3 regions of the Duffyella gerundensis genome follow, and region 2 is predicted to be linked to each of the others. Evidence: predicted binding sites of a transcription regulator. Region 2 holds the regulator's gene; each other region holds the start of a gene.
What was found. Region 2 encodes PurR, which represses purine synthesis genes. Its sites were predicted from a motif close to CANGCAAACGTTTGCNTG; they were not measured.
Positions count from the first base shown of each region.

Region 1: a site for PurR is predicted at 8,091-8,108, ahead of EM595_RS15555 (nucleoside-specific channel-forming protein Tsx). Genes of this name have one in related genera too.
Region 3: a site for PurR is predicted at 2,343-2,360, ahead of cvpA (colicin V production protein). Genes of this name have one in related genera too.

Region 1 covers NZ_LN907827.1:3,384,614-3,394,368, reverse strand. Annotated here, with positions in the region: gene sbmA (peptide antibiotic transporter SbmA) at 1-941, opposite strand, end outside; gene EM595_RS15585 (gluconate 2-dehydrogenase subunit 3 family protein) at 1,235-1,969, shown strand; gene EM595_RS15580 (GMC family oxidoreductase) at 1,972-3,756, shown strand; gene EM595_RS15575 (c-type cytochrome) at 3,768-5,090, shown strand; gene EM595_RS15570 (cupin domain-containing protein) at 5,128-5,448, opposite strand; gene EM595_RS15565 (RpiB/LacA/LacB family sugar-phosphate isomerase) at 5,577-6,218, shown strand; gene yjdN (VOC family metalloprotein YjdN) at 6,487-6,924, shown strand; gene EM595_RS15555 (nucleoside-specific channel-forming protein Tsx) at 6,993-7,859, opposite strand; gene EM595_RS15550 (glucose/quinate/shikimate family membrane-bound PQQ-dependent dehydrogenase) at 8,180-9,755, opposite strand, start outside.
Region 2 covers NZ_LN907827.1:1,822,639-1,832,393, forward strand. Annotated here, with positions in the region: gene punR (DNA-binding transcriptional activator PunR) at 1-829, shown strand, start outside; gene purR (HTH-type transcriptional repressor PurR) at 826-1,851, opposite strand; gene cydH (cytochrome bd-I oxidase subunit CydH) at 2,125-2,214, shown strand; gene EM595_RS08465 (C40 family peptidase) at 2,271-3,050, opposite strand; gene EM595_RS08470 (Grx4 family monothiol glutaredoxin) at 3,417-3,749, shown strand; gene rnt (ribonuclease T) at 3,784-4,467, opposite strand; gene gloA (lactoylglutathione lyase) at 4,570-4,977, opposite strand; gene nemA (alkene reductase) at 5,066-6,163, opposite strand; gene EM595_RS08490 (TetR/AcrR family transcriptional regulator) at 6,209-6,808, opposite strand; gene EM595_RS08495 (DUF1289 domain-containing protein) at 6,952-7,191, shown strand; gene EM595_RS08500 (aldo/keto reductase) at 7,250-8,152, shown strand; gene sodC (superoxide dismutase family protein) at 8,234-8,752, shown strand; gene EM595_RS08510 (hypothetical protein) at 8,864-9,334, shown strand; gene slyA (transcriptional regulator SlyA) at 9,598-9,755, shown strand, end outside.
Region 3 covers NZ_LN907827.1:2,691,393-2,701,147, reverse strand. Annotated here, with positions in the region: gene accD (acetyl-CoA carboxylase, carboxyltransferase subunit beta) at 1-168, shown strand, start outside; gene folC (bifunctional tetrahydrofolate synthase/dihydrofolate synthase) at 233-1,501, shown strand; gene dedD (cell division protein DedD) at 1,491-2,240, shown strand; gene cvpA (colicin V production protein) at 2,416-2,901, shown strand; gene purF (amidophosphoribosyltransferase) at 2,937-4,454, shown strand; gene EM595_RS12410 (UbiX family flavin prenyltransferase) at 4,545-5,120, shown strand; gene argT (lysine/arginine/ornithine ABC transporter substrate-binding protein ArgT) at 5,386-6,165, shown strand; gene hisQ (histidine ABC transporter permease HisQ) at 6,242-6,928, shown strand; gene EM595_RS12395 (ABC transporter permease) at 6,925-7,632, shown strand; gene hisP (histidine ABC transporter ATP-binding protein HisP) at 7,643-8,416, shown strand; gene EM595_RS12385 (TIGR01777 family oxidoreductase) at 8,452-9,345, opposite strand; gene yfcD (NUDIX hydrolase YfcD) at 9,684-9,755, shown strand, end outside.

The DNA of each region.
Region 1 (9,755 bases), 1.6 Mb from region 2:
AAATAGTTATGACGCACACGACTGAACAGCTCGGCCACCGTGGGCGGCGTGGCGCGGTTGGCATCATCTTCGCCATACACCAGCTCTTTACGGTAGGCCGCTTCCACCCGCTGATTACGAAATTCCAGCCCCGGTAATTTTATCCCTACTACCGCCAGCAGCGAGGTACCAAACAACGACCAGGCCACGGCAATAATCACCAGTGCGTAGGGCATTGAGCCAAGCAAAGGCACGGTGGGCACATGTTTTGATAAAACAATCAGCACCGGCAAAAATGCCACCAGCGTCATCACGGCGCGAATTAAGTTAACGCCCCAGCTCTCCAGCGTGGTGGAAAAGCGCATGGTGTCTTCCTGCACACGCTGCGAGGCGCCTTCCACATGGCGCAGGCGCTGCCAGTGCGTCATATAAAAGTTATTCATCGCCGTACGCCAACGGAAAATCCAGTGACTGATAAAAAAAGCGTTAAAGATGCCAATGATCACGGCGACTAGCGCAATGCCCAAAAATCCCCACATCTGGTGATAGAGATCTTCAATGGGCACAGAGCCCGTTTTGTTGAGCGCTTTTTGAATCAGATCGTAAAAGGGAGCGTACCAGGCGTTAATCGCTACATTCACCTGCACATCAAACCAGGTAAAGAAGATGATCAGCGCGGAGCCAAGCACCGACCAGCGCTGCCACGGGTGCGGGCTGCACACCGCCCAGACGCCAGCGAACAGCGCTACCGCAATGACAAAATAGGCATAAAACCAGAGCTGTGACGGCTGCACAAAACGCAGCACGCTATTCGGCAGCGGCTTGTTAGCGTACTCCGCCAGCGCAGGCAGGTGAAAAATGATCTCATTGCCACCGGCGAACCAGAATAAGATAACCAGCAAACTCCAGATAGCGGCGGAGCTGAAAAACAGGCCCGGACGCGGAAAAAAAGATGTAAACATAAGCACTCCACAGTTGCGACTGCACTGTTATAACGTCAAACCGCTTTGCCGTCTTCAGAAGGTTATGAAAGGAGGTTACAAACCCAGCGCAGGCCTCCGCGCTAATGTGCTCATTATGTTAATGAATTTGTGCGATTTTGAAAAAGTCGTCCTATTTTTGCGAAAAAAGAGTGTTACAATCGCGCTTTGTTACCAGTAACATTTGCGATTACCCTATAATTTACCCCTCATAACAAAGATAAATCGCTAACACCCAATTTTGTGCCGCTTCGCAGTGGTGCTAAGGCAATGTCATGTCAAAAGAGAAACAGGGCCATTCGCGTCGGGATTTCCTGCTGCGTACCATCACGCTGGCGCCCGCCATGGCGCTCGGCAGTTCCGCCGTGGGCTCGCTGGCCATTACGCCAGCCGTTGCAGCCGACGTGCGTCCGGTTGAGGATCAGGAAGCGCGGGCGTATCAGCCGAGCTGGTTCACTCCCGAAGAGTATGCATTTGTTGCCGCCGCGGTAGGCCGCTTAATCCCGAAAGACGATCGGGGTCCAGGCGCCGTGGAAGCGGGCGTGCCGGAATTTATCGATCGCCAGATGAATACGCCGTGGGGCACCGGCTCGAACTGGTATATGCAGGGACCGTTCCATCCCGATTCGATCAAAGAGCTGGGTTATCAACTGCCGCTGGTGCCGCAACAGCTCTATCGGCTGGGCATTGCCGATACCGACGAAGCAGCCAAAGCGCAGTACGGCAAAATTTTTGCGCAGCTCGACGCCAGCCAGCAGGATGCGCTGCTACAGGCGATGGAAGCGGGCAAAGTTGAATTTAAACAGGTGCCTGCCGCAACATTTTTCACCTATCTGCTGCAAAACACCCGCGAGGGCTTTTTCTGCGATCCGGTACACGGTGGCAATCAAAATATGGTCGGCTGGAAGCTGGTCGGTTTTCCAGGCGCACGCGCTGATTTCATGGACTGGGTTGAACGGGACGTTAGCTATCCTCTGCCGCCAGTTTCCATTCGCGGAGAGAGAGCATAATCATGGCAAACGTAATGAAAAAAGTAGACGCGGTGGTGGTTGGCTTCGGCTGGGCTGGCGCGATCATGGCCAAAGAGCTGACCGAAGCGGGCCTCAACGTGGTGGCGCTGGAGCGCGGCCCACGTCGCGATACGTATCCTGATGGATCCTATCCGCAGGTGATTGACGAGCTGACCTACAACATCCGCAAAAAGCTGTTTCAGGATCTCTCTAAAAGCACCGTAACCATTCGTCATAATGCCTCGCAAACCGCTCAGCCTTATCGCCAGCTGGCGGCATTTCTACCGGGCAACGGCACTGGCGGCGCCGGTTTGCACTGGTCTGGCGTGCATTTTCGCGTCGATCCGATTGAGCTGAAAATGCGCAGTCACTATGAAGAGCGCTACGGCAAGCAGTTCATCCCGGAAGGCATGACCATTCAGGATTTCGGCGTCAGCTATGACGAACTGGAGCCGTTTTTCGACAAGGCGGAAAAAGTGTTTGGCACCTCCGGCACGCCGTACACCGTGAAGGGCAAGCTGGTCGGCGACGGCAAGTTTGGCAACCGCTTTGCGCCCGATCGCTCCAGTCCGTTTCCGCTGCCCGCACAGAAGCGCACTTATTCCGGCCAGTTGTTCGCCAAAGCGGCGGAATCATTGGGTTACCATCCTTACGATCTGCCTTCCGCCAACACCTCGGGCCGCTACACTAACCCTTATGGCGCGCAGATGGGCCCGTGCAACTTCTGCGGTTACTGCAGCGGCTATGTCTGCTACATGTATTCCAAGGCATCGCCAAACGTCAACATCTGGCCAGCGCTGCGCCAGGAGCCGAAGTTTGAGCTGCGCGACAACTCTTACGTACTGCGGGTTAACCTCAACGACGAGAAAAATCGCGCCACCGGCGTGACCTACGTTGATTCGCAGGGCCGTGAAGTGGAACAGCCCGCGGATATCGTTATCCTCTCAGCGTTCCAGTTCCACAACGTGCACCTGATGCTGCTTTCCGGCATCGGCAAACCGTACAACCCGATCACCAACGAGGGCACCGTTGGCCGTAACTTCGCCTACCAGAATATCTCTACGCTGAAGGTGCTGTTAAAAGGCGACGAGCACACCAATAACTTTATCGGTGCCGGCGGCGCGGGCATCGCCATCGATGAATTCAACGCCGATAACTTCGATCACTCGAAGGTTGGCTTTGTTGGCGGTTCACCGATCTGGGTGAATCAGGGCGGTACCAAGCCGATCTCCGGCATGCCGACGCCAACCGGTACGCCAGCCTGGGGTAGCAAGTGGAAAGCTGCGGTGGCCGATCACTATACGCACCACGTTTCCATGGATGCGCACGGTGCGCACCAGTCGTATCGCGCCAACTATCTCGATCTCGATCCGAACTACAAAGATTCGCACGGTCAGCCGCTGCTGCGTATGACCTTTGACTGGCAGCCAAACGACATCAAGATGTCGCAGTTTATGTTTGCGCGTCAGCAGGAGTTAGGGCGGGCGATGAATCCGGTCGGCATGACCGGCTCGGCCAAAAATGCCAACAGCCATTTCGACACCACGTCCTATCAGACCACGCACCTTAACGGCGGCGCGATCATGGGGGAAGATCCAAAAACCAGTGCGCTGAACCGTTATCTGCAGAGCTGGGATGTGCACAACGTCTTTGTGCCTGGCGCGTCCGCCTTCCCGCAGGGACTGGGCTACAACCCAACCGGCATGGTGGCGGCACTGACTTACTGGGCGGCGAAAGCGATCCGGGAGCAGTACCTGAAAAACCCCGGTCCGATGGTGCAGGCATAAGGAAAATGGTGATGAAAAAAAGCGTAATGGCTCTGCTGCTGAGCACCGTTGCCTTCACGGCGCTGGCTGAAGACAACAGCGGTGCCGAGCAGATTAAACGCGGTGAATATCTGGCGCGCGCCGGGGATTGCATCGCCTGTCATACCACCACCGGCGGTAAGCCGTTTGCCGGTGGTCTGTCGATGGACACGCCAATCGGCACCATTTACACCACCAACATCACGCCGGATAAGAAAACCGGCATTGGCGATTACAGCTATGACGATTTCCAGCAGGCGGTGCGGCATGGCGTGGCGAAAAATGGCGATACGCTCTATCCGGCGATGCCTTATCCGTCGTATGCCGTGGTCAACGATGAAGACATGAAGGCGCTGTACGCCTATTTCATGCACGGCGTGCAGCCGGTGGAGCAGGACAATCGCAAAAATGATATTCCCTGGCCGCTCTCAATGCGCTGGCCGCTGGCGGTCTGGCGCGGCATCTTTGCACCGGACGTGAAGGCGTTCCAGCCCGCTCCGCAGCAGGATGCGGTGGTGGCTCGCGGCCAGTATCTGGTGGAAGGATTGGGACACTGTGGCGCGTGTCATACGCCACGCAGCATCACCATGCAGGAAAAAGCGCTGAACAATGGCGAAGGCACCGACTTCCTGGCGGGCAGTAACGCACCGATTGATGGCTGGACCGCCACCAGTTTGCGCGGCGACAACCGTGATGGCCTTGGACGCTGGAGCGAAAGCGATCTAGCGCAGTTCCTGCGCTATGGCCGCAACGATCACACTGCGGTGTTTGGCGGCATGACCAACGTGGTTGAGCACAGCCTGCAATACCTGACCGATGAAGATATCACGGCGATTGCCCGTTATCTGAAGACGCTGGGCGCGAAAGATCCGAACCAGGTGGCCTTCAGCAAGGATGACACCGTGGCACGGGCGTTGTGGAACGGTGACGACAGCAAACCGGGCGCGTCGGTGTATATCGATAACTGTAACGCCTGTCACCGCTCAGACGGCATCGGCTATAAGCGCGTGTTCCCGGCCCTGCAGGGCAATTCGGTGGTACTGGCGGACGATGCGACCTCGCTGATCCACATCGTGCTGACCGGTTCCACGCTGCCAGGCTTGAAAGGTGCGCCTTCAGATATCGTGATGCCGGGCTTTGGCTGGCGCCTGAACGATCAGCAGGTGGCGGATGTGGTGAACTTCATTCGTACCAGCTGGGGCAATACGGCGAAAACCAGCGTGACGGCGAAGGATGTTGCCGAAGTGCGCAAGCTCGAGTACGTGAAAGAGAACCAGGGGAACAAGAACCTGGAGAAGCTGCCGCAGCTGCATTAATAAATCAACCGGCGCAGGACGCGCCGGTTTTTTTTGCTCAGAGAAAATCTTCCCGTTGCGGGGTAAACGTATCCAGCAGCGTGCCCGCCTCAAGACAGACACAGCCATGCACCACGTCGGGACGCTTATACAGCGTATCGCCCGCGCTGACCTCTTTGGTCTCACCATCAATCGTAAAGGCAAAGCGACCGGATAGCACATAGGTAAGCTGCTCATGCGGATGATGATGCAGCGGACCCACCGCACCCTGTTCAAAGCTGACTTCCACCGCCATCATGGTGCCGCCGTGCGCCAGAATGCGTCGGGTCACGCCGTTGCCCAGATCGTCTGTTTGCGTCGTCTCTCTATAGATGAACATCGCTACCTCGCCTGTTATCCGATGAATTTGTGAAGGCATTCACATCTTTTAGTGCCTGGAAACCATGCACAATACAACTTTTTCGTTAAAATGAAACAACGTTTCAATTAAAAAGTGACAGGTGTGATATGAAAATTGCCTTAATGATGGAAAACAGCCAGGCCGCTAAAAATGCAGTGGTGCTGAAAGAGTTGCAGGGCGTTGCGGATCAGCAGGGTCACGCGGTGTTTAACGTCGGCATGAGCGACGAACAGGATCACCACCTTACTTACATTCACCTTGGCATCATCGCCAGCCTGCTGCTGAACAGCAAGGCGGTGGATTTCATTGTCGCGGGCTGCGGCACCGGGCAGGGCGCGCTGATGTCGTTGAACATCCATCCGGGCGTCAACTGCGGCTACTGTATCGATCCTGCCGACGCCTATCTGTTTGCGCAGATCAACAATGGCAATGCGCTGGCGCTGCCGTTTGCCAAAGGCTTTGGCTGGGGTGCGGAGCTGAACCTGCGCTTTATCTTTGAAAAAGCCTTTACCGGTGAAAAAGGCCAGGGCTATCCGCCGGAGCGTAAAGAGCCGCAGGTGCGCAACGCCGGGCTGCTCAATCAGGTGAAAGCCGCGGTGATCAAAGATAACTATCTTGATACGCTGCGCGCCATCGATCCTGAGCTGGTGAAAACCGCGGTCAGCGGTCAGCGGTTCCAGCAGTGTTTCTTTGAGCAGTGTCAGGATAAAAACATCGAAGCCTTTGTGCGTGAGGTGCTGGCGGCCTGATGCTAACCGACGCGGGCGGCGCGCTGCCGCTCGCACTTTTCTGCATTCTCTTCTCCCTCTCAGCGTTGCTTATCCTCCTTGATTCCCGGTTTCCCTGCTGGCGATTTAACGCGTAATGCCATTTACATCTTGTTGCGAAGTGGGCTGAAAAATAAGCAATAGTGCGGCTTTTTACGCTGTTTTGCCCGTCTGAAAGCGGCGGTTTCCGTTCATGGTCTACACTCTGTGCGAGGCAAACAATTAACACAACCCACGTACGGAGGTGGCGATGAAAGTCAGTCCTTATCTGTTTTTATATGGTCGTTGTGAAGAGGCGATCGAATTTTATCTGCAGGCAACCGGTGGTGAGCTGCTGGGCAAAGTGACCTTTGGCGATATGCCGGATCAGGATGAGCAGATTGGCGATAAAGATGCGACGCCGCAGCCACCAGAAAAAATCATGCATGCTCGTCTGCGCATTGGCGAAGGCGAAATCATGCTGAGCGATGGCAACACCGATAAAGGCCCGGCTTCGTCACATGCTGGCTACGCGGTGAGCCTGGCGACAGAAGATGAAGCGCAGGGTAAAGCCTGGTTTGAGAAACTGTCGGCCGGTGGTGAAGTGACCACGACCTGGCAGAAAACCTTCTGGGCCGAAGGCGGTTTTGCCATGTTTATCGATAAGTTCGGTATTCCATGGCGCATTAACGTATTGAAACCAGAGTAAGACGTGGTTTTCCTCACCCGTTTCCGCACTGGAAAGGGTGAGGAGTCTGTATCATCAACGCCGCTTTATCAGAAGTTGTATCCCACCACCAGGTAGTAACCCCAGCCGGTTGATTTCACTTCACGATTGTTGGCAAAGGCCAGTTCGCTGCCGTCTGCCCACTGTCCGCCATTGTGGAAATAACGTGCCACCGCCGAATAGTGCCAGTGATCGTATGCAAGCGAGAGAATGTGGCTGGAAGCGATAGAGTTGCTGGTGCGCGTCGAGTTGCCGTTGTCGTTGAGGTCAGAACCCCAGTCGAAGTTGGTAAAGCCAACGTAGCCAAGATTACCGCCCCACAGTTGGGTGATCGGCACAAAGTATTTCACCTTGAAGCGATAGCCATCCCAGCTGTTCTCGTTTGGCGCGCCGTAGTTTTCCCACTGGTATTTGGCGTAGACGTTCAGGGAGAGGCCAATGTCGCTGTGGGTGTCGATATCGGTGCCGAGGCCCATATACCAGGTGTTCTGGCGGTTATCGCTGTTGCGACCCATATCGTAAATATAGTTGTTGGCAAAGTACCACTCTTTGAACGGACCAAAAGCCAGGTTGGTGCCGGTCAGCTTGTCGATCGAGAAGCGCGGCTCAATCTCCATAAACATCGGTGAGCCGTGGTCAAATACGCCGTTGGCGTTGCTGTTACCCGCGCCAAAGAAGTTGGTCAGATCGAGATAGCCGTAAAAATCGAACCAGTCTTTGTGAGCGAAGGCTTCATATTCCAGATAAACGTCGTTATTAAACTGCGGTCCAAAACGCGTGTGATAGCTGCCCACCACGTTGGCGCTCTGATGCCACCAGTCGGAAACATACTGCGGGTCAGAAGGCCCGGCAGCCAGAGAAACGCCGCTGTATGACATGCTCAACAGCGCGCCTGCAATCATCAGTTTATTTTTCATGAAAGTGACCACTTGCTATCGCTCTCGCTTATGGGTGCGGGAGTCAGTTTTAAAAGAAATCCCAGGGAGTCGGGAGGAGGCTGCTGCCATTTCCGCTGGCCGCCGAGGGGGAGTTACGCCAGCGCTGACGTAGGGTGCCCATATCCAGACGATAGAAAATAGATTTTGATCACGATTGTCAAAGTTTGTTTCATGATGATTCCGCTCAAATGTGACTCAACTCACAAAAGTAACGCAAACGTTTCCCTTTTTGCCTCCAAAGCCAAATTGCAGGCGAAAAAAAAGGGGCGAATCATCGCCCCTTATTACCGTTGGAAAGGTTACTTATTGTCTGGCAGTGCGTAGGCGATAATGTGGTCGCCCATGGTGGTACCAAACGAACCGTGACCGCCAGCAGAGATAACAACGTACTGCTTGCCATCCACTTCATAGGTCATCGGCGTTGCCTGGCCGCCTGCTGGCAGACGTCCCTGCCACAGCAGTTCACCGGTGTTGGTGCTGAATGCGCGCAGGTAATTATCGGCGGTAGCCGCGATAAAGAAGACGTTACCGGCGGTAGTTACCGGGCCACCCAGCATTGGCATGCCGAGTTTAAACGGCATCGGCACAGGTGCGCTGTCGCGAACGGTACCGATACGTTTTTTCCAGACAACCTGATTGGTTTTCAGGTCAACCGCAGAGACATAGCCCCAGGCGGGTTGCTTACACGGCAGGCCAAACGGCGACAGGAACGGGTTCAGTTCAACGCCAAACGGCACGCCGTACTGTGGCTGAATACCTGACTCGGTACCGGAACCGCCTTTGCTGCCTTCTGGTGGCTCAATCGGATTGCCCGGACCACGTGGAATCAGCTTGGAGACGAACGGCAGCGCCATTGGGTTAGCAATCGCGATCTGACGATCGGTATCTACGGCAATACCGCCCCATTCAAACATGCCGAGGTTGCCAGGGAAGACCAGCGTACCCTGCTCAGATGGCGGGGTGAACGGACCTTCATAGCGCAGACGGTGGAAGATCACACGGCAGACCAGCTGGTCAAACATCGTGGCGCCCCACATATCTTTGCCGCTCAGGTTCTGCTTCGGACGGTAGGTCAGCTCAGAGTAAGGCTGGGTTGGAGAAAGGCGATCGCCTTTAGCCGGGCCTTGCGGTACTGGCGTTTCCGGTGCCGGTACAACCAGCTTGCCATCACGACGGTCGAGCACAAAAATGTTACCGGTTTTCGCCGGGGCGTAAACCACCGGTACGGTGTTGCCATTTTTGTCGGTGATGTCAGCCAGCGTTGGCTGTGAAGGCAGGTCCATATCCCACAGATCGTGGTGAACGGTTTGATAAGACCATACTAGCTTACCGGTTGATGCATTCAGCGCCAGCAGGCTGTTAGCATAACGCTCTTGCTCTGGCGTACGGTTGCCACCCCAGATATCTGGTGTAGACACGCCCATAGGCAGGTAAACGATATCCAGCTTCGCATCATAGACAGCCGGTGCCCATGAGTTTGGCGAGTTGAAGGTGTAGTGCTCGCCTTCGCCTGGGATCTTGTTCGGCTCTTTCGCGCCGGGATCAAATGCCCACAGCAGTTCACCGGTGTTCACATCAAAACCACGGATAACGCCTGACGGCTCGCGGGTTGAATAGTTATCGGTAACCGCACCCGCAATCACAATCACTTTATCGGTGATGATTGGCGGCGAGGTTGGCTCATAGGCGCCAGGGGTCTGGTCTGGCTGTTTGTGCTGCAGATCCAGTTCGCCGTTGTTAGCGAAGTCCGGGCAGCGCTCGCCGGTAGCGGCATCCAGAGAATAGAGACGACCATCGTTCACCGGCAGAATAATGCGGCGAGCACACAGTGCTGGCTGCGTACCTGCTGGCGTAGCGGCCGCTGCTGGGGTTTCA
Region 2 (9,755 bases):
CGTGCCTTCCGCTATCAGTTATACCGTGCGCCAGCTTGAGCGCTGGCTGGCTGTACCGCTGTTCGAACGGCGTCACCGCGACGTAATTTTAACCGCTGCCGGGGAACATTTTGTCGTCGAAGGCCGTTCTGTTATCAAAAAAATGCTTGCCACCCGACGTCAGTGTCAGCAGGTAGCCAACGGCTGGCGCGGCCAGTTGAGCATCGCCGTTGATTGTATTGTTAAGCCGCCACGCACCCGGCAACTGGTGTTGGATTTCTATCGGCATTTCCCGGATATGGAACTGTTAATCAGCATGGAGGTGTTCAACGGCGTCTGGGATGCGCTGGCTGACGGGCGGGTAGACGTGGCCATCGGTGCCACGCAGGCGATCCCGGTGGGTGGGCGCTTTGCCTTCCGCGATATGGGAACCGTTAACTGGCGTTGCGTGGTGGAAAAATCACATCCGCTGGCCAGCATCACGGGTGTGGTCAGCGATGATGCCCTGCGTGAGTGGCCGTCGCTGGTGATGGAAGATACGTCACGTGCCCTGACGCGTCGCACCACCTGGACGCTGGATAATCAGCGTCGACTGGTGGTGCCTGACTGGCAAAGCGGCGTGGAGTGTCTACTGGCGGGATTGTGCGTCGGCATGATACCGGCGCACATTGCTGCGCCGCTGGAGCGGGACGGCACCTTACAGGCGCTGCAGCTGGCCAGCGAGTTCCCGGGCAGCCCCTGCTGTGTCAGTTGGTCTGAACAACAGAGTTCCCCTGCGCTAAGCTGGTTGCTCGATTACCTTGGCGATCCGGCCACGCTGAACCAGGAGTGGCTGCAGGAAAGCCATTAACGACGATAGTCGAGGAAAGGGCCGTCGGCGACTGAACGACGTTCAATCAGCGTCGGTTGCACCTCAATGGTTTGCTGCTGCTCGCGTTTGCTGAGAATGCGCTCCAGCAGCATATCCAGCGCGGTAACGCCCAGCTGCTCTTTTGGCTGATGTACGGTGGTCAGGGCAGGCGTAAAATAGCGCGCATTGCGCACGTTATCATAGCCGATCACTGAAATATCCTGCGGCACGCGCAAACCCATCTCATCCGCGGCACAAATTGCGCCCATCGCCATGATATCGCCACCGCAGAACACAGCAGTTGGCCGCTGTTTTTGTGACAGGATCTGCTGCATCGCCTTGTAGCCCGACTCTGGTTCGAAGTCACCCTGGACGATCCACTCATCGCGCACGGCGATGTTGGCCTCATTTAACGCCTTGAGGAATCCCGCATGGCGACCGCCGCCAGTGTTACGTTCCAGCTGGCCAGGAATCGCACCGATATCGCGATGGCCGCGATCGATCAGATAGCGGCCCGCCAGATAACCACCGTGGAAGGCATTATCAAGTACGGTGTCGGTGAAATCGCCACGCGACTCGCTCCAGTCCATCACCACCATTGGAATATTGCGGTTCTCTTCCAGCATTTTAAGCAGGTCATCAGGATATTCAGAGCACATCACCAGCAGGCCATCGACGCGCTTTTGCGCCATCATCGACAGGTAGGCGCGCTGTTTTTGCAGGTCATTGTGGGCGTTGCCCAGAATCAATGTATATCCGCGATCAAAGCAGCGGTTTTCTACCGCCTCTATAATTTCGGCGAAATAGGGCGCTTCGCTTGAGGTAGCCAGCAGGCCGATCGACTTGGTGTGATTGACCTTAAGGCTACGGGCAACGGCACTCGGTGAGTAGTGCAACGTTTTGATTGCTGCCCATACCGCTTCGCGCGTCTCTTCAGCGACAAAGCGTGTTTTGTTGATGACGTGCGACACGGTGGTGGTTGAAACACCGGCCAGTTTTGCCACGTCTTTGATTGTTGCCATGGAAGTGCTACTCCTGCGCTTATCGCAAAGGGTTGATAAGCATAATGTTAAACGTTTGCGTCTGCGGAATGTAATGCGGCGCAACCGGCCTTAATTGCCGAAATAAACGCCAAAAATAGGGGGGTGACGTCGTTAAAAGCGCTAACAGCAGACAGGTCGCGTAATGTTGCGCAACGCGAAGGGCGAATTCTAGCAAGGCTGCTGCAAGAAAACGAGATGTTTACCCAGCGAGCAAGATAAATCTTACGATAAAAAGAGACCACGAGGATAACCATGAGCACTGATTTAAAAATGGCATTGTTGACTACCGCCGGCGCGCTGGCGGTAATCATTGCATTTAGCGTGACGGCAATTCTGCACTGACGCCGACAAAAAAGGCCGCATCAACGCGGCCTTTTTTTGTTGCGCAACAGCAGGTGTCAACGAATATTTTTCGGCGTCATCACGCGACGTGCGCCAACGTAATGGCGCTGCCAGTAATCTTCTCCCAGCGCTGTAATCTGAATATCTTTTCCGGTCCGTGGCGACTGAATGAATTTGCCATCGCCCAGATACACGCCAACATGGTCAGCAGCGCCGCGGTTGTTAATGCGGAAGAACACCAGATCGCCTTTTTGCAGCGATTCGCGGTCGATCTGAGCGGCATCACGCAAATGAAACATCTCGTTGGCGGTGCGCGGAATCTTATACTTAACCAGATCTTTATAGGCATACCATACCAGGCCGCTACAGTCGAAGCCGGTGTGCGGTGAGGCACCGCCCCACTGATAAGGTTTGCCCAGCTGACCCATCAGCTTATTCATCGCCGTTTCACGGGCTTTCTGATAGCGCGCGCGGTGTGCCTTGCTCATTTTCAATGGCGCCAGTTTTGCCGCGGCGGTTTCCGTCTCAGCGGCATCTGACTGGCGATGACGGCCGTAGCGTTTCAGTGAGCGAAGGGTAGTGCGGGATTTCGGGGTTTGCAGCGAAGCAGTTTGAACCTTGGTGCGTTTTTTAAGCTTTAATTTCTGTACGGCGGTGAGGCGTGACTTTTTCGTTGTGGTTTTTACCGCGCGCTTTTTGCGTCGGTCGTCATCGCGTGCCAGTTTCTTTTCTGCCTTGTGATGGGTGGCGTTGACGGGTGCCTGCGGCGACGCTTCAGCCACATTCATCATCAACTGGGCAAACGCCAGCACAAAAAGCGTAATTAATAGACGCATGAGTCGGTTACAGGTATAGGGCCCAATGAACAGCGTGAGCGAATAAATAGCATTAATCTGACCCGGCGGTCAGACCCGAGCAGCAATTCTAATCGAACTTTTTCACAAAAGGTAAGGTCTTTTTCCATTATTAATTCCAGCAGGCAAAAACGCATTGAAAATAAACAATTTCAGTCGGTTATCGCAGCACATTATTACGAATTATTAATTGATTAACAGTGTGCAATGATAAGAAAATGTTATTTACCGGCTATAATCGTTGTCGCCTTACGGCGCCCGTTCAATCGCGGCTGAAAAGTCGTTTCGGCGGCAGGCGAGAATCGCTACAATAAATAGACACGAAGTCATGAATTAAGGAAGGCAAAAATGAGTACTGTTGAAAAAATTCAGCGCCAGATCGCAGAAAACCCGATCCTGCTGTACATGAAGGGTTCGCCAAAACTGCCAAGCTGTGGTTTTTCTGCTCAGGCCGTGCAGGCGCTTTCTGCCTGTGGTGAGCGCTTCGCCTTTGTGGATATTTTACAAAATCCTGATATCCGCGCTGAGCTGCCAAAGTACGCCAACTGGCCAACCTTCCCACAGCTGTGGGTTGACGGCGAGCTGGTCGGCGGCTGCGACATCATTATTGAGATGTTCCAGCGTGGCGAGCTGCAGCCGCTGATTAAAGAGGCGGCTGAAAAGCACAAAGAAGCAGAATAAAAAAAGGGGCGCGATGCCCCTTTTTCCTGCCAGTTTACGCCTGCTCGTCTTGCTCGTCTTGCTCGTCCTGCGATTCTGCGGCAGCCATCGGTAATGGCCAGCCTCCCAGACGTTTCCAGCGATTCACCAACTCACAAAACAGCGCGGCGGTTTGTTCCGTATCGTACAGCGCAGAGTGCGCCTGCGTGCTGTCAAAATCGATCTGCGCCGCAATACAGGCTTTTGCCAGCACGGTTTGTCCGAGCACCAGCCCGCTCAGCGCCGCAGTATCAAAGGTCACAAAAGGGTGAAAGGGGTTACGCTTCATGTTGCAGCGTGCTGACGCCGCCATCACAAAGTTCAGATCAAAGGTCGCATTATGCGCCACCATCACCGCCCGATTGCACTCGTGCTCTTTCATACCCTTACGGATCATTTTAAAGATGGCATGCAGCGCGTCATATTCGCTGACCGCGCCACGTAGCGGGTTTGCCGGATCGATGCCATTAAATGCCAGTGCTTCGGGCTGCAGCACCGAGCCTTCAAAAGGCTCAACGTGAAAATGCAGGGTTTCGTCAGCGTGCAGCCAGCCGGCATCGTCCATTTTTAAGGTCACTGCGGCGATTTCCAGCAGGGCGTTGGTTTTCGAATCAAAACCGGCGGTTTCGACATCAATAACCACGGGATAAAACCCCCGGAAGCGCTGTGACAGGGCATTTAGGTGATTCGATTCAGACATCAGGATCTCATTGAAGGGAAAATGCAGCGCGTATTATGGCAAAAAAGTGCGGGGCTTGCAGCAGGAAGGAAGAAGCGGGGCAGCGACGTGCCCCGAAAATAATCAGCTGCCCAGACCGGCGCCAGCGTGTTTGTTCTCAATCAGTTCAATCTTGTAGCCATCGGGATCTTCTACAAAGGCAATAATCGTGCTGCCGCCTTTGACCGGACCCGGCTCGCGCGTCACTTTCGCGCCCGCTTCACGAATGCGATCGCAGGTTGCTACGATGTCATCCACGCCCAGCGCAATGTGGCCGTAAGCATCACCGAGGTTGTAGCTCTCAACGCCCCAGTTATAGGTCAGCTCCAGCACCGCACCTTCGCTCTCATCGGTGTAACCCACAAAAGCCAGATCGTATTTATATTCGGTGTTTTTGCTTTCACGCAGCAGACGCATGCCGAGAACGCGGGTGTAAAAATCGAGTGAACGCTGCATATCGCCAACGCGAAGCATAGTATGAAGTAAACGCATAAAGTCCTCTTGGTGTCGGGTCATCATCCGATGACGTTAATTCCAGTATAGTGCCGAACAATGCGGCCAGAAACCTGGCCGCCCTGCACTATAGCGCAGGATAATCGGTATAGCCTTTCGCATCGCCACCGTAAAAGGTTTCCGGCTGCGGCTCATTGAGCGGCGCATTCTGACGCAGACGCTCAACTAAATCAGGATTGGCGATGTAATCGCGGCCAAACGCCACGGCGTCAATCAGGCCCTGAGCAATCAGCGACTCTGCTTTTTCAGCGGTATAGGCACCGGCGCCGATAATCACGCCAGGATAGGCCGCGCGTACCGCTTTACGGAAGGCATCGCTGTAAGGTTTGCCACCGGCCCAGTCAGGCTCGGAAATATGCAGATAGGCAAGATTGCGTTTGGCCAGCTGCTCAATATAGTAAATCGCGGCCTGCTCTTGATCTTCACCGTTGTCGAGGCCGTTAAATGGACCGAGTGGTGAAATACGGATACCGATGCGATCGGCTGCCCAGCCTTCAATCGCGGCATCGACCACTTCCAGCGCGAAACGCGTACGATTTTCAACGCTACCGCCATATTCATCGTCACGCTGGTTAGACGCCGGTGACAGGAACTGGTGGATTAAATAGCCGTGGGCAGAATGCAGCTCCAGCAGATCAAAGTCCGCTTCACGGGCATTGACCGCTGCCTGACGGAAATCTGCAACCGCTTGTTGAATCTCGGCCAGGCTCATGGCGCGTGGCGTTGAGGTCTCTTCGCGGATGGTTTTTCCCTGCTCGTCACGCAACGAGGTGCGTGTATTAGCGGAGATAGCAGAAGGAGCCAGTGGCGCGCGCTGGTGGGGTTGCAGCGACGCATGCGAAATTCGGCCGGTGTGCCACAGTTGAACCGCGCTGTGGCCCTGGGCGTCATGAATGCCTGCGTTAATCGCCTTCCATGCCGAAATCTGCTCTGCCGTATGCAGACCTGGCGCACCGGCGTAACCTTTTGCCTCAAACGAGATTTGTGTGGCTTCGGTAATGATCAGACCGGCGCTGGCGCGTTGACGGTAATATTCGCCCATCAGCGGCGTAGGCACGTCGCCCGGCTCAATGCTGCGCAGACGCGTCAGTGGTGCCATAAAAATGCGGTTAGGTACGGTAATCGCACCCACGGTAAGTGGGGTAAACAGCGTGGATAATGACATTCATTGCTCCCTGGAGTAGACCGGTCGTCTCGACCGATCGGTTTTTTAAAAGGTAGACGGGCTGAGCAGGTGGGTAAAGACCCGTAAGGCATTGCTCATCGGTGCCACGTCGCGGGTAATTTTGCTCTGTAAGCTGGCACCCAGCCATAGCAGGTAGAGCGTTTCAGCACATGCCTGCGGCGAGGATCCCAGTGTTAATCCGTGCTGCGCCACCGCCTGCTCCAGCGTGGCGGCCAGCGTCGCCATAGCGGCCTGCGAACCCTGGGTCAGCGCATCACGCATGCTTTCTGAGAGATCGCACACCTCAGCGGAAATTTTCACGCTCAGGCAGCCATAAATGTCACCCGACTCGCGAAAGCGCTGCTCAATCTGCTGATAAAACGCCAGAATGCGCTTCTGTGGCGGCGCATCGCCCTGAGCCAGAAAGGCGCTGAACTGCTGATGCGAACGTGCAAAATAGCGTTGCAGCAGCGCCACGCCAAAGGCCTCTTTCGACACAAAATGATGATAAAAAGAGCCTTTCGGCACGCCCGCCTGTTGCAGCAGTTCGTTCAATCCCATACCGGTAAAGCCACGCTGCAGACAGAGCTGTTCGCCGGTGTCCAGCAGGTGTGTACGGGTATCCTGTCGGGTGGTAGTTTTCATGCTTATTACTTTAATAGACCGGTCGGTCTAATGCAAACCGCTGCGGCACAAACTGTTCACTACCGCATAAATTCAACTGCGCAACTTGCGCCGTAGCGGTAACGGGGCTTCAATAGAAATATGCCCATTCAGCAGGAGATCCGGTGGCCGAGCAACTAGAGTTTTTCCCGGTGCCCAGTCCGTGTCGGGGGATTTGCCAGTCAGACGAGCGCGGCTATTGCCGTGGCTGTTTGCGCAGCCGTGATGAGCGCTTCAACTGGATGAAATTCACTGACGCGCAAAAGCGCGAGGTGTGGCGTTTGTGTCGCCAGCGTTTCCTGCGCCTGCACCGTCAGGGCAAACCGCCTGAAATTCCTGATCCAGAGCAACCCTCGCTGTTTTAGCCCGCTTTGTCCTGCCGGGGAATCCGTTATACTCAGACGGAAATTACCCTCAAGGAGAATGTCCGTGCTGCAACGTCACCCGATCGCCCCGCAGGGGCCAGAATTTTCATCGCTTATCATGGGCTACTGGCGCCTGATGGAATGGCAGATGAATGCGCATCAGCTGCTCGGCTTTATTGAACAACATGTTGATCTCGGTATCAGCACCGTCGATCACGCCGATATCTATGGCGATTATCAGTGCGAAGCGGCCTTTGGCGAAGCGCTGAAACTCTCGCCAGCGCTGCGCCAGCGTCTGCAGATCGTCACCAAATGCGGCATCGCCACGCGGGCGAAACCGGAACATCATATCGGCCATTACATTACCGACCGCGATCATATCTGCCGCAGTGCCGAACAGTCATTGCGCCACTTCCACACCGACTATCTGGATTTGCTGCTGATTCATCGCCCCGATCCGTTGATGGATGCAGATGAGGTGGCAGAAGCCTTTGTTGCGCTGCGTGAGAGCGGCAAAGTGCACCATTTTGGCGTCTCTAATTTCACCCCGGCGCAATTTTCTCTGCTGCAATCACGGCTGCCGTTTTCGCTGGTCACTAATCAGCTGGAAATCTCTCCGCTGCAGCAAGCCTCTTTGCTGGATGGCGCGCTGGATCAATGCCAGCAGCTGCGCCTGCGTCCAATGGCCTGGTCCTGCCTGGGAGGCGGCCAGCTGTTTAATGCGGCGGAATACCAGCCGCTACGCGATGAGCTGGCGCGGGTACAGCAGGAGATCGGCGCCGACAATCTTGAGCAGGTGGTGTATGCCTGGATCATGCGGTTGCCTGCGCAACCACTGCCGATTATTGGCAGCGGTAAAATTGATCGCGTGCGGGCAGCCGTGCGATCCACTGAACTTTCTCTTTCACGACAGCAGTGGTTCCGCATTCGTAAAGCGGCGCTCGGCTACGACGTGCCTTAAGGTAAAGTCGTGTGAATTAGCGGCGAGAACGGTAATTAGCGTCCAGACTTAGGCAGAATGCGCCATTAATAAGGATGAACGATGAAAAAAAGTGTGATCGCCGCAATGCTGCTGGCCGTGGGCACCGCTCATGCCGCCAGTGAGAAAGTCGAACTGCACAGCGTTACCGCCAAAGGTGTCGGTGAAGTCATCGGCAGCGTCACCATTGAAGAGACCGATTGGGGCTTGCAGTTTACGCCCAACCTGAGCGGGTTGACGCCGGGCATTCATGGCTTCCATGTTCATGCCAAAGGCAGCTGTGAACCGGCCACGACCGACGGTAAAGTGGTGGCAGCAGGCGCTGCAGGGGGCCATTTGGATCCCACCAACAGCGGCAAGCATCTGGGACCCTATCATGACGGTCATCTGGGCGATCTGCCCGCTATCTTTGTCACCGATGATGGCAAAGCGACCTATCCGGTGCTGGCACCGCGCATCAAAAAACTTGCGGATATTTCTGGCAAAGCGTTGATGGTGCACGTTGGCGGCGATAACCATGCCGATCATCCTAAACCGCTGGGAGGCGGGGGCGAACGCTTCGCCTGTGGCGTGATTAAGTAAAACAGAGGGCTGCCGCGTGCAGCCCTTAATCTTTCATAACCCTTTGCCGCTGTTAAAAACATCCTCACTGACGCTATGATAAACGCGCCATGTTTTTGAAAGGAATAAGGGATGAAAAAAACGATGTGCTGGCTGGCAACGGTGCTGCTACTGGCAGGATGTGAAGGGAAGAGCGATACGCAGCTGGTGATTGACGCTGGCAAACAGCTGCAATACACCATCGATTCCAATCCCGCGCGTGATAAATGCGAGGCGATTGCCAAAGGACGCGAACGGCTCACCTCAGGGGTGATCAAATCGTTGCAGGCGCAGGGCTGCGATGCCGTGCTGCGCAGCGGGACGGAAACCAACTTTACCGATGCCACTGTGTTTCGCCACAGCATGGTGATGGTCTGTGGTGCCATTATTGGGCGCGGCTTTACCGGCAAAACGCTGCACCGCCAGTTTATCTATTCACCCGAAGAGGATGAACTGGTGCTGGAACCTACCTCGCAGGATGACAAAACCCGCTTTGAAGGGAAAAAAACGCTACAGCAGCTGCAGGACGATTTTCAGCGCCAGCACGATCTCTATTGCAAGTAACAGCGGCTCACCGCCGTGTTGCGCCTCATCTTGCGGCGGGCAGGTGCTGCTCGCTGCGCCCCGTAAAAAAGATCGCCTAAAATTTAATATTGCGGGGAATTAACCGGTTTGTGAAGCAACATACAGGCTGTCATTCAGGTTGAGAGGAGAATAGCGCCAACTGGCGCCAGCGAATTCTCAACCAGCCAATTTGTATTTTGGCCGACAAACTCGCAGAATAGACGCGAATCGGGCTTGATTGCTAGCAAGCTAATTATAAGGAGATGAAATTGGATACGCCATTAGGAACGGATTTGGCACGCCTGGTGCGCATCTGGCGGGCACTGATCGATCAGCGTCTGAAGCCGCTGGAGCTGACGCAAACGCATTGGGTGACGCTACACAATATCCATCAGCTGCCGCCAGAACAGTCGCAAATTCA
Region 3 (9,755 bases), 870 kb from region 2:
CGCAGCGAGTTCCTGATTGAAAAAGGCGCGATCGACATGATCATTCGCCGTCCGGAATTGCGCTACAAGCTGGCCAGCCTGCTGGCAAAAATGATGAACCTGCCAGCCCCGCTGCCTGATAGCGATGAGCCAGCACCGGCTTCTGAGCCAGAAAGCCACGAGGCCTGACAGATGATCGAAAGGCGCGCTGAGCGCCTTTCACCAATGCACCGTAACGTTGTGAACGGGACACATGGATAATCTTCACCTTCCTCAAGCCACGTCGCCTTTGGCCACGTGGCTTCATTATCTTGAACACCTGCATTCGCAAGCGATCGAACTGGGGCTTGACCGCATTCGCGACGTCGCTCAGCGGCTCGACCTGCTGCAACCCGCTCCGTTTATCTTCACCGTCGCCGGCACCAACGGCAAAGGTACCACCTGTCGCACGCTGGAAACGGTGCTGATGGCGGCAGGCTTTCGCGTTGGCGTCTTCAGTTCGCCTCATCTGGTGCGTTACACCGAGCGCGTACGTGTTCAGGGCGAAGAGCTGGCCGAATCGGCGCACACCGCCAGCTTTGCGGCAATTGAAGCAGGGCGCGGAACCACCTCATTAACCTACTTTGAATTTGGCACGCTGTCGGCGCTGATGCTGTTTAAGCAGGCGGCACTCGATGTGGTGATCCTTGAGGTCGGCCTTGGCGGTCGCCTGGATGCCACCAACATTGTAGATGCCGACGTTGCGGTAGTGACCAGCATTGCGCTGGATCATACCGACTGGCTGGGCAACGATCGTGAAAGCATTGGCCGCGAAAAAGCGGGTATCTTTCGCCAGGGCAAGCCGGCGGTGGTTGGCGAGCCTGACATGCCAGTGACCATCGCTGACGTTGCCAGCGCCTGCGGCGCCCGGCTGCATCAACGCGATCGCGACTGGCATTATCAACAGCTGGCTACCGGCTGGCGTTTTGTGGACGCGCAGGGCGAAGTTAACGATCTGCCGCTGCCTCAGGTGCCGTTGCCGAATGCGGCTACCGCGTTGGCGGCATTGCGCGCGTCAGGGCTGGCGGTGGACGATGCGGTTATTCGGGCGCATATCGGGCGGGCGATTCTGCCGGGCCGTTTTCAAACCGTCAGCCAGGCTCCGCGTCTGATTCTCGACGTTGCCCACAATCCTCACGCCGCCAGCTACCTGGCGAGTCGTCTGGCGGCAGAGCCAGTGGCCGGTAAAGTACACGCGGTGGTCGGCATGCTGCACGATAAAGATATTGCCGGCACGCTGGCCGCGTTGGCAAATCAGGTGGATGTCTGGTATTGCGCACCGTTAAGCGGACCGCGCGGTGCCAGTGCTGAACAGCTGCTGGCGCATCTGCCTGCAGGACAGGCGTTCAGCGATGTGACTTCAGCCTGGCGTGCGGCCATGCAGCAGGCGGGCAAGCAGGATATTGTGCTGGTGTGCGGTTCGTTCCACACCGTGGCACAGGTTATGGAAACGCTGGAAACGGAGAAGGGCAGTGGCAAGTAAGTTTCAAAACCGTTTAGTCGGCACCATCATATTAGTCGCCGTGGGAGTCATCGTGCTGCCTGGGCTGCTTGACGGCAAGAAGAAGCACTATAAAGAAGAGTTTGCGGCGATTCCGCTGGTGCCGAAACCGGAAGATCAGCAGGACAGCGAAATGGTGCCGCCGGTGACCCAGTCGTTGCCGTCTCAGCCACCGGAAGGCGCGGGTGCGGCGGTAGGCGGCAACAGCAACCGACCGCAGCAGTCAGCCGACAGTGGCGCGACGCAGCCGCAAAGCAATACGTCGCCAACGGTGGTGACGCCGCCGCCTGTCGCCGCGACAAAACCTGCGGAGCCGGTGCGCCAGCCGCCTAAAGCGCAGCCGAAACCGGTTGAAAAAGCGAAGCCGGTTGAGCAGCCGAAAAGCAAGCCGGTCGAGCAAAGCAAACCGGTTGAACAGCCAAAAGTGGTTGAGCAACCTAAACCTGTTGAGCAGACGAAACCCGCTGATGCGCCGGTTGGGCAGGCGTATGTGGTGCAGTTGGGCGCGCTGAAAAATGCCAGCAAGGTCAATGAAATTGTTGCGCAGCTACGGTTGTCGGGCTATCGCGCCTTTACCGTGCCAGCCACGCCGGTGCAGGGACAAATTACACGTCTCTACGTAGGACCGGATGCGTCAAAAGCGAAAATGCAGGCGGCAGTCAGCGAGCTGAAAGGCATTTCTGGCCTGAGCGGCGTGGTGAAGCCTTACAGCGCCCGTTAACGCTTTGTGCCTTCTGTTCAGGCAAACATTATGCTAACCAGAGGCGGCGATTGAGAATTTTTTCGCCGCCTCTTTTTATGCGAAAAGGCACGGGGAAAACGCTACGCAAACGTTTTCTTTTTCTGTTAGAATGCGCCCCGAACTGGATGCAGGGGCACCGTCACTGGAAGAGTTCATGATCTGGATAGATTACGCCATTATTGCGGTAGTAAGTTTTTCGGCCCTCGTCAGCCTGATTCGTGGCTTTGTTCGGGAAGCCTTATCTCTCGTTACCTGGGGATGCGCATTCTTTGTCGCCAGTCATTATTACTCCTTCCTTGCGGTCTGGTTTACAGGCTTTGAAGACGAACTGGTTCGAAATGGCATTGCCATCGGCGTACTTTTTATTGCTACCCTTATCGTAGGGGCGATTGTGAATTACGTCATCGGCTCCCTGGTGGAAAAGACCGGCTTGTCCGGCACTGACCGGGTTTTGGGCGTCTGTTTTGGGGCATTGCGTGGCGTATTGATTGTCTCTGCCATACTTTTCTTCCTCGATACATTCACCGGCTTTTCGAAAAGTCCCGACTGGCAACAGTCACAGCTGATTCCCCAGTTTAGTTATATCATCAGGTGGTTTTTTGATTATCTGAAAAGCTCGTCGAGTTTTTTACCCCAGTGATTCCACTGGGCTGCGGCTTATGAGGAAATGACAACATGTGCGGTATTGTCGGTATCACCGGTTTCATGCCGGTAAACCAGTCGATTTATGACGCGTTAACGGTGCTTCAGCACCGCGGGCAGGATGCCGCAGGCATTTGTACCATTGATGCCATTAATTGCTTCCGTCAGCGAAAAGCAAACGGTCTGGTCAGCGATGTGTTTGAAGCGCGCCACATGCAGCGTTTGCAGGGCAACATGGGCATTGGCCATGTTCGCTATCCCACTGCCGGTAGCTCCAGCGCCTCTGAGGCGCAGCCGTTTTACGTCAACTCGCCCTACGGCATTACGCTGGCGCATAACGGCAATTTGACCAACGCACATGAACTGCGCAAGCAGCTGTTCGAAAGCGGCCGCCGCCACGTCAATACCACCTCCGATTCTGAAATCCTGCTGAATATCTTTGCGCAGGAACTCGATCGTTTTCCGCAGCATCCGCTGCAGGCAGACAATATTTTTGCCGCGGTTGCCGCGCTGCATAAAATGGTGCGCGGTGCCTACGCCTGCGTTTCCATGATTATCGGCCATGGCATGGTCGCTTTCCGCGATCCCAACGGTATCCGTCCGCTGGTCATTGGCAAGCGTGCTATGCCTGATGGCCGCGTGGAGTATATGGTTGCCTCGGAAAGCGTGGCGCTGGATACCCTGGGCTTTGAGTTTTTACGTGACGTCGCGCCGGGCGAAGCGGTCTATATCACGCAGGCGGGCCAGCTGTTCACGCGCCAGTGTGCAGAAAACCCGAAAACTAATCCGTGCCTGTTCGAATACGTCTACTTTGCGCGTCCGGACTCCTTCCTCGACAAAATTTCGGTCTACAGCGCGCGCGTTCGCATGGGCACCAAGCTGGGCAATAAAATTGCGCGTGAGTGGGAAGATCTCGATATCGATGTGGTGATTCCCATTCCTGAAACCTCCACCGACATTGCGCTGGAAATTGCCCGCATTCTCGACAAGCCGTATCGTCAGGGCTTTGTAAAAAATCGCTATGTCGGACGTACCTTCATTATGCCAGGACAGCATCTGCGTCGCAGCGCCGTTCGACGCAAGCTGAACGCCAACCGCGCCGAGTTCCGCGATAAGAACGTGCTGCTGGTAGATGATTCCATCGTGCGCGGTACCACCTCAGAGCAGATTATTGAGATGGCGCGTGAAGCGGGCGCGAAGAAAGTCTATCTCGCCTCAGCTGCACCAGAGATTCGCTTCCCTAACGTGTACGGCATCGATATGCCCAGCGCCACTGAGCTGATTGCCCACGGACGTGAAGCGGATGAGATCTGTACGTTGATTAAAGCGGACAAGCTGATTTTCCAGGATTTGGGCGATCTGATTGAAGCGGTACGCGAAGAAAACCCGGACATTGGTCAGTTCGAGTGTTCGGTGTTTGATGGCATTTACGTCACCAAAGATGTCGATCAGCAGTATCTTGAATATCTGCAATCGCTGCGCAATGATGATGCAAAAGCCGCGCTGCGCCAGAATGAAGGCGAAAATCTTGAGTTGCACAACGAAGGCTAATCACCGACGATGCGTTCAGGAAATGAAAGGCCGGGAAACCGGCCTTTTTTGTGGGCACAACCGGCGTAAGCGCAGCTAAACAGGATCAGCATGAAAAAAATAATTATTGGCATTTCCGGCGCCAGCGGGGCGATTTACGGCGTGCGCATGTTGCAGGTTTTGCAGGCGGTAGACGAGGTGGAAACCCATCTGATCATGAGTAACGCCGCGCGGCAGACGCTGGCGCTGGAAACCGATTACAGCCTGCGTGATGTCCAACAGATGGCGGATGTGGTGCACGATGCGCGTGATATCGCCGCCACAATCTCCTCGGGATCGTTTAAAACCGAAGGCATGGCAATCGTGCCGTGCTCAATGAAAACGCTCTCCGGCATCGTTCACAGCTATTCCGACGGGCTGCTGACGCGCGCCGCAGATGTCATTTTAAAAGAGCGGCGTCGGCTGGTGTTGTGCGTTCGGGAAACGCCGCTGCATATCGGCCATTTGCGCATGATGACCACCGCCGCAGAAATGGGCGCGATCATTATGCCGCCGGTGCCAGCGTTTTATCACCGCCCGCAAAACGTCATGGACATCGTTGATCAAACCGTTAACCGAGTCATCGATCAGTTTGATATTGACCTGCCTGACGATCTGTTTGTGCGCTGGCAAGGTGCACAAAAGTGATGTGATGCGCCAGTCTGGTGCATAAAAACGGAGCCGCCGCGTGACCTGTCCGGCAAATGCACCAAAATGCGCCATCATCCTGCTTTGCTTCGGCTTTTTATTCTCTATATTGAACACTAAACCGACAAGATGAAGCGTTGTTCATCCGGGAGGCAATGGCGCAACGCCTATGTTATCGGCGCTTGCAGATCTGGCACGAAATCTGCAATTCTGGACAGGCAAACAGCATCATAACAACAAGCAAACACATCACTGAGGGTAATCCATGAAGAAGCGACTCCTGGCTCTTTCTTTATTGACCTGCTTCAGCGCAGGCAGCGCCTTTGCTGCTCTGCCTGAAACGCTGCGCATCGGCACCGATCCTACCTATCCGCCTTTTGAATCAAAAAACACGCAGGGCCAGCTGACCGGATTTGATATCGATTTAGCGAACGAAATCTGTAAACGTATTCAGACCAAATGTACCTATGTTGAAAGCGACTTTGACGCGCTGATTCCCTCACTGAAAGCCAAAAAAATCGATGCCATTATCTCCTCACTGTCGATTACTGAAAAACGGCAGCAGGAGATCGCCTTCTCTGAAAAACTCTATGCCGCTAACGCCCGTCTGGTAGCACCGAAAGGCGCGAAAATCTCCCCCGATCTGACCGCGTTGAAAGGCAAAACCATTGGCCTGCTGCAGGGCACCACGCAGGAAACCTACGCTAATCAGTACTGGCGGCCAAAAGGGGTGACCATCACGCCTTATGCCAACCAGGATCTGGTCTATCAGGATCTTAACGCCGGACGCATTGATGCGGCATTCCAGGATGAAATTCAGGCAAGCGAAGGCTTTCTGAAGCAGCCAGTGGGCAAAGCCTATGCGTTTGCTGGTCCGGCAGTGAAAGACGACAAGATCTTCGGCGTCGGCACCGGCATGGGCCTGCGCAAAGATGATGGCGAATTGAAAGCGGCAATTGATAAGGCTTTTGGCGAAATGCGTAAAGACGGTACTTACGACAAAATCGCGAAAAAATACTTTGATTTCAACGTATACGGTGACTGATTTACACCTGTCGTCACGGCTGTCCGCCGCATAGCGGGCAGCTTGTTCATCGACACTTCACGACAGGATCATCCCCATGCTTTACGGCTACTCTGACGTTATTCTTAAAGGCGCAACGGTGACGCTGGAGCTGGCACTCAGTTCAGTCTTGCTGGCGCTTGTGCTTGGCCTCGCCGGTGCGGCCGCCAAGCTTTCTCGCAATCGACCGCTGGCGCTGCTGTTTGAAGCCTATACCACGCTGATCCGCGGCGTGCCCGATCTGGTGCTGATGCTGCTGATTTTTTATGGATTGCAGATCGCGCTTAACCAGCTAACCGATGCCTTAGGCGTTGGGCAGTTTGATATCGATCCGATGGTGGCCGGTATCATCACGCTCGGCTTTATCTACGGCGCCTATTTTACCGAAACCTTCCGCGGTGCCTTTCTCGCCGTACCAAAAGGGCAAATTGAAGCGGCAACCGCCTTTGGGTTTACCTCATCGCAGGTTTTTCGCCGCATTCTGTTTCCCGGCATGATGCGTTACGCCTTGCCGGGCATCGGCAACAACTGGCAGGTCATTCTGAAGGCCACCGCGCTGGTTTCACTGCTTGGGCTGGAAGATGTGGTAAAAGCGACGCAACTGGCAGGCAAAAGCACCTGGCAACCTTTCTACTTCGCTATCGTGGCGGGAGCCATTTATCTGCTGTTCACCACCTTATCCAACGGTGTGCTGTGGTGGCTGACGCGTCGATATTCAGTTGGGGTGAAAAAGGCTGAGCTATGATCGATATTATTCAGGAATACTGGAAAGCACTGCTGTGGAGCGATGGTTATCGCATCACCGGCGTAGCGATGACGCTGTGGCTGCTGATTATTTCGGTGGTGCTGGGCGGCTGTCTGGCCGTGCTGTTAGCGATTGCCCGCGTATCACCGAACCGGTTTATTAGCCTGCCTGTCTGGCTGTTCACTTATGTGTTTCGCGGCACGCCACTCTACGTGCAGCTGCTGGTGTTTTACTCCGGCATGTATACGCTGGAAGTGGTGAAGGGCACCGAACTGCTCAACGCGTTTTTTCGCAGCGGGCTGAACTGTACGCTGCTGGCATTTACCCTTAACACCTGTGCTTATACCACCGAGATATTCGCCGGAGCCATTCGGGCGGTGCCGCACGGTGAAATCGAAGCGGCGCGCGCCTATGGTTTTTCCACCTTTAAACTTTATCGCTGCATTATTTTGCCTTCTGCACTGCGTACCGCGCTGCCGGTCTACAGCAATGAAGTGATTTTAATGCTGCACTCCACGGCGCTGGCCTTCACCGCCACCGTGCCGGATCTGCTGAAAGTGGCGCGCGATATTAACTCAGCAACCTATCAGCCTTTTACCGCGTTCGGTCTTGCGGCCGTGCTCTATCTTATTATCTCTTATGTGCTGATTAGCCTGTTCCGCGCCGCAGAGCGCCGCTGGCTGGCACATATAGCGCCTCACTGAGTGATTGACCATGGCTGAAATGAAATTAAGCGTGACCGATTTACACAAGCGTTATGGCGAACATGAAGTGCTGAAAGGGGTGTCGCTGCAGGCTAAGGCGGGCGATGTCATCAGCATTATCGGATCGTCCGGCTCTGGTAAAAGCACTTTTCTGCGCTGCATTAACTTTCTGGAAAAGCCCAGCGAGGGAGCGATTTCGGTGAACAACGCCGCTATTTCGCTGGTGCGCGACACCGATGGTCAGCTCAAGGTGGCGAACAAAGAGCAGCTGCGTATGCTGCGTACGCGCCTGACCATGGTGTTTCAGCACTTCAATCTGTGGAGCCACATGACGGTGCTGGAAAACGTAATGGAAGCGCCGATTCAGGTGCTGGGATTGTCGAAGCAGGAAGCGCGCCAGCGCGCCATTACCTATCTTGATAAGGTTGGCATTGATGAGCGCGCGCGCGGTAAATATCCGGTGCATCTCTCCGGTGGTCAGCAGCAACGCGTCTCCATTGCGCGTGCCCTGGCGATGGAGCCGGACGTGTTGCTGTTTGATGAGCCGACGTCGGCGCTCGATCCTGAGCTGGTCGGCGAAGTGCTGCGCATTATGCAGAAGCTGGCGGAAGAGGGGAAAACCATGGTGGTGGTAACACACGAAATGGAATTTGCCCGTCACGTCTCCAGCCACGTTATTTTCCTGCATCAGGGCAAAATCGAAGAGCAGGGCACGCCGGAAGAGGTGTTCGACCGTACACAAAGCCCACGGCTGAAACAGTTCCTCTCGGGGTCGTTAAAATAACCGCATTGAGCCAACGGCTGCGCCGTTGGCTCACGTTACACCACGTCAGCCAGCGCCTGATCCAGCTGTACCCATTTAAAGCGGTAGCCTGACTCCTCAAGCCGCTTCGGCAGCAGGTGCTGACCGCCTAACACTAACACCGCCGATTCCCCCATCATCAGCTTGATAGCGCCCGCTGGCGTGCGCATAAAGGCAGGGCGGTGCATCGTATGACCCAGGGTGGCGGCAAACTGCTCGTTGCGCACGGCATAAGGTGCAACCATGTTAAAGGGGCCGCGCAGCGTCGGTTTTTCCAGCAGCCAGAGGATGCCGTTAACCATATCGTCGATGTGAATCCACGGCATATATTGCTTGCCGCTGCCGATCGGTCCGCCCACGCCCATCTTAAACGGCAGCTTCATTTTGGTCAGCGCGCCGCCTTCCTTCGCCAGTACCACGCCGGTGCGCAGCAGACAAACGCGGGTGCGATCGCTTTCAGCGGCCAGCGCCAGCGCTTCCCAGCGGGCGCAGAGCTGGTGGGTGAATTCATCCTGACCGCCATCCTCTTCGGTTACAATCGCTTCGCCGCTGTTGCCATAAAACCCACTGGCTGAGCCTGAGATCAGCACCTGTGGCGGCTGGCTGCTGGCATTGATCAGTGACGCCAGCTGTTCGGTGATCTGCCAGCGGCTTTCACACAGGCGCTGTTTCTGCTGTTCACTCCAGCGCTTATCGGCGATCGGTTCGCCGGCGAGGTTAATCACTGCATCAATACCGTTGAGATCTTTCTGTTGGGCGATGCCGGACCAGATGGTCACCCGTGAATCCAGTTTTTCCCGTGCCGCCGCGACGTCGCGGCTGATCACGCTAATCTGGTGCCCTTTCGCTAATAACGCTGGCACCAAATGGCTGCCAATCAGCCCGGTGCCACCGGTGAGTAAAATATGCATGCCGGGTATCCTTATACGTTGTTTAATAGCCCCTTTTGAGCATAGAAGAGATGCGCCAGGCTGGCGAACAAACGGGGCGATAACGCGGATTTCAGCCTGAAAAAACCGCGTCATGACGCGTGATGATTTCGGCATCATGAACAGAACCAAAAAAGGGCGCCGGTCGCAGCATATTTTGGTCGCGCTGTCACGAATGAAAGGGTAAAAAAGGGAGTAAAACGGTTATTGCTTCATAACAGATAAATCTTTATTTTAGGGCGGCGCGCGTCAACGAAACGCGCGGTCATGGCGAAGATCATCGCGCAACAGTGCGCCAAAAATATTATTAAGGGTTACGGATGGTGGAGCAAAGTCAGGCTGCGGGCACCGAGTGGGTTGATATTGTCAACGAAGAGAATGAGGTCATCGCA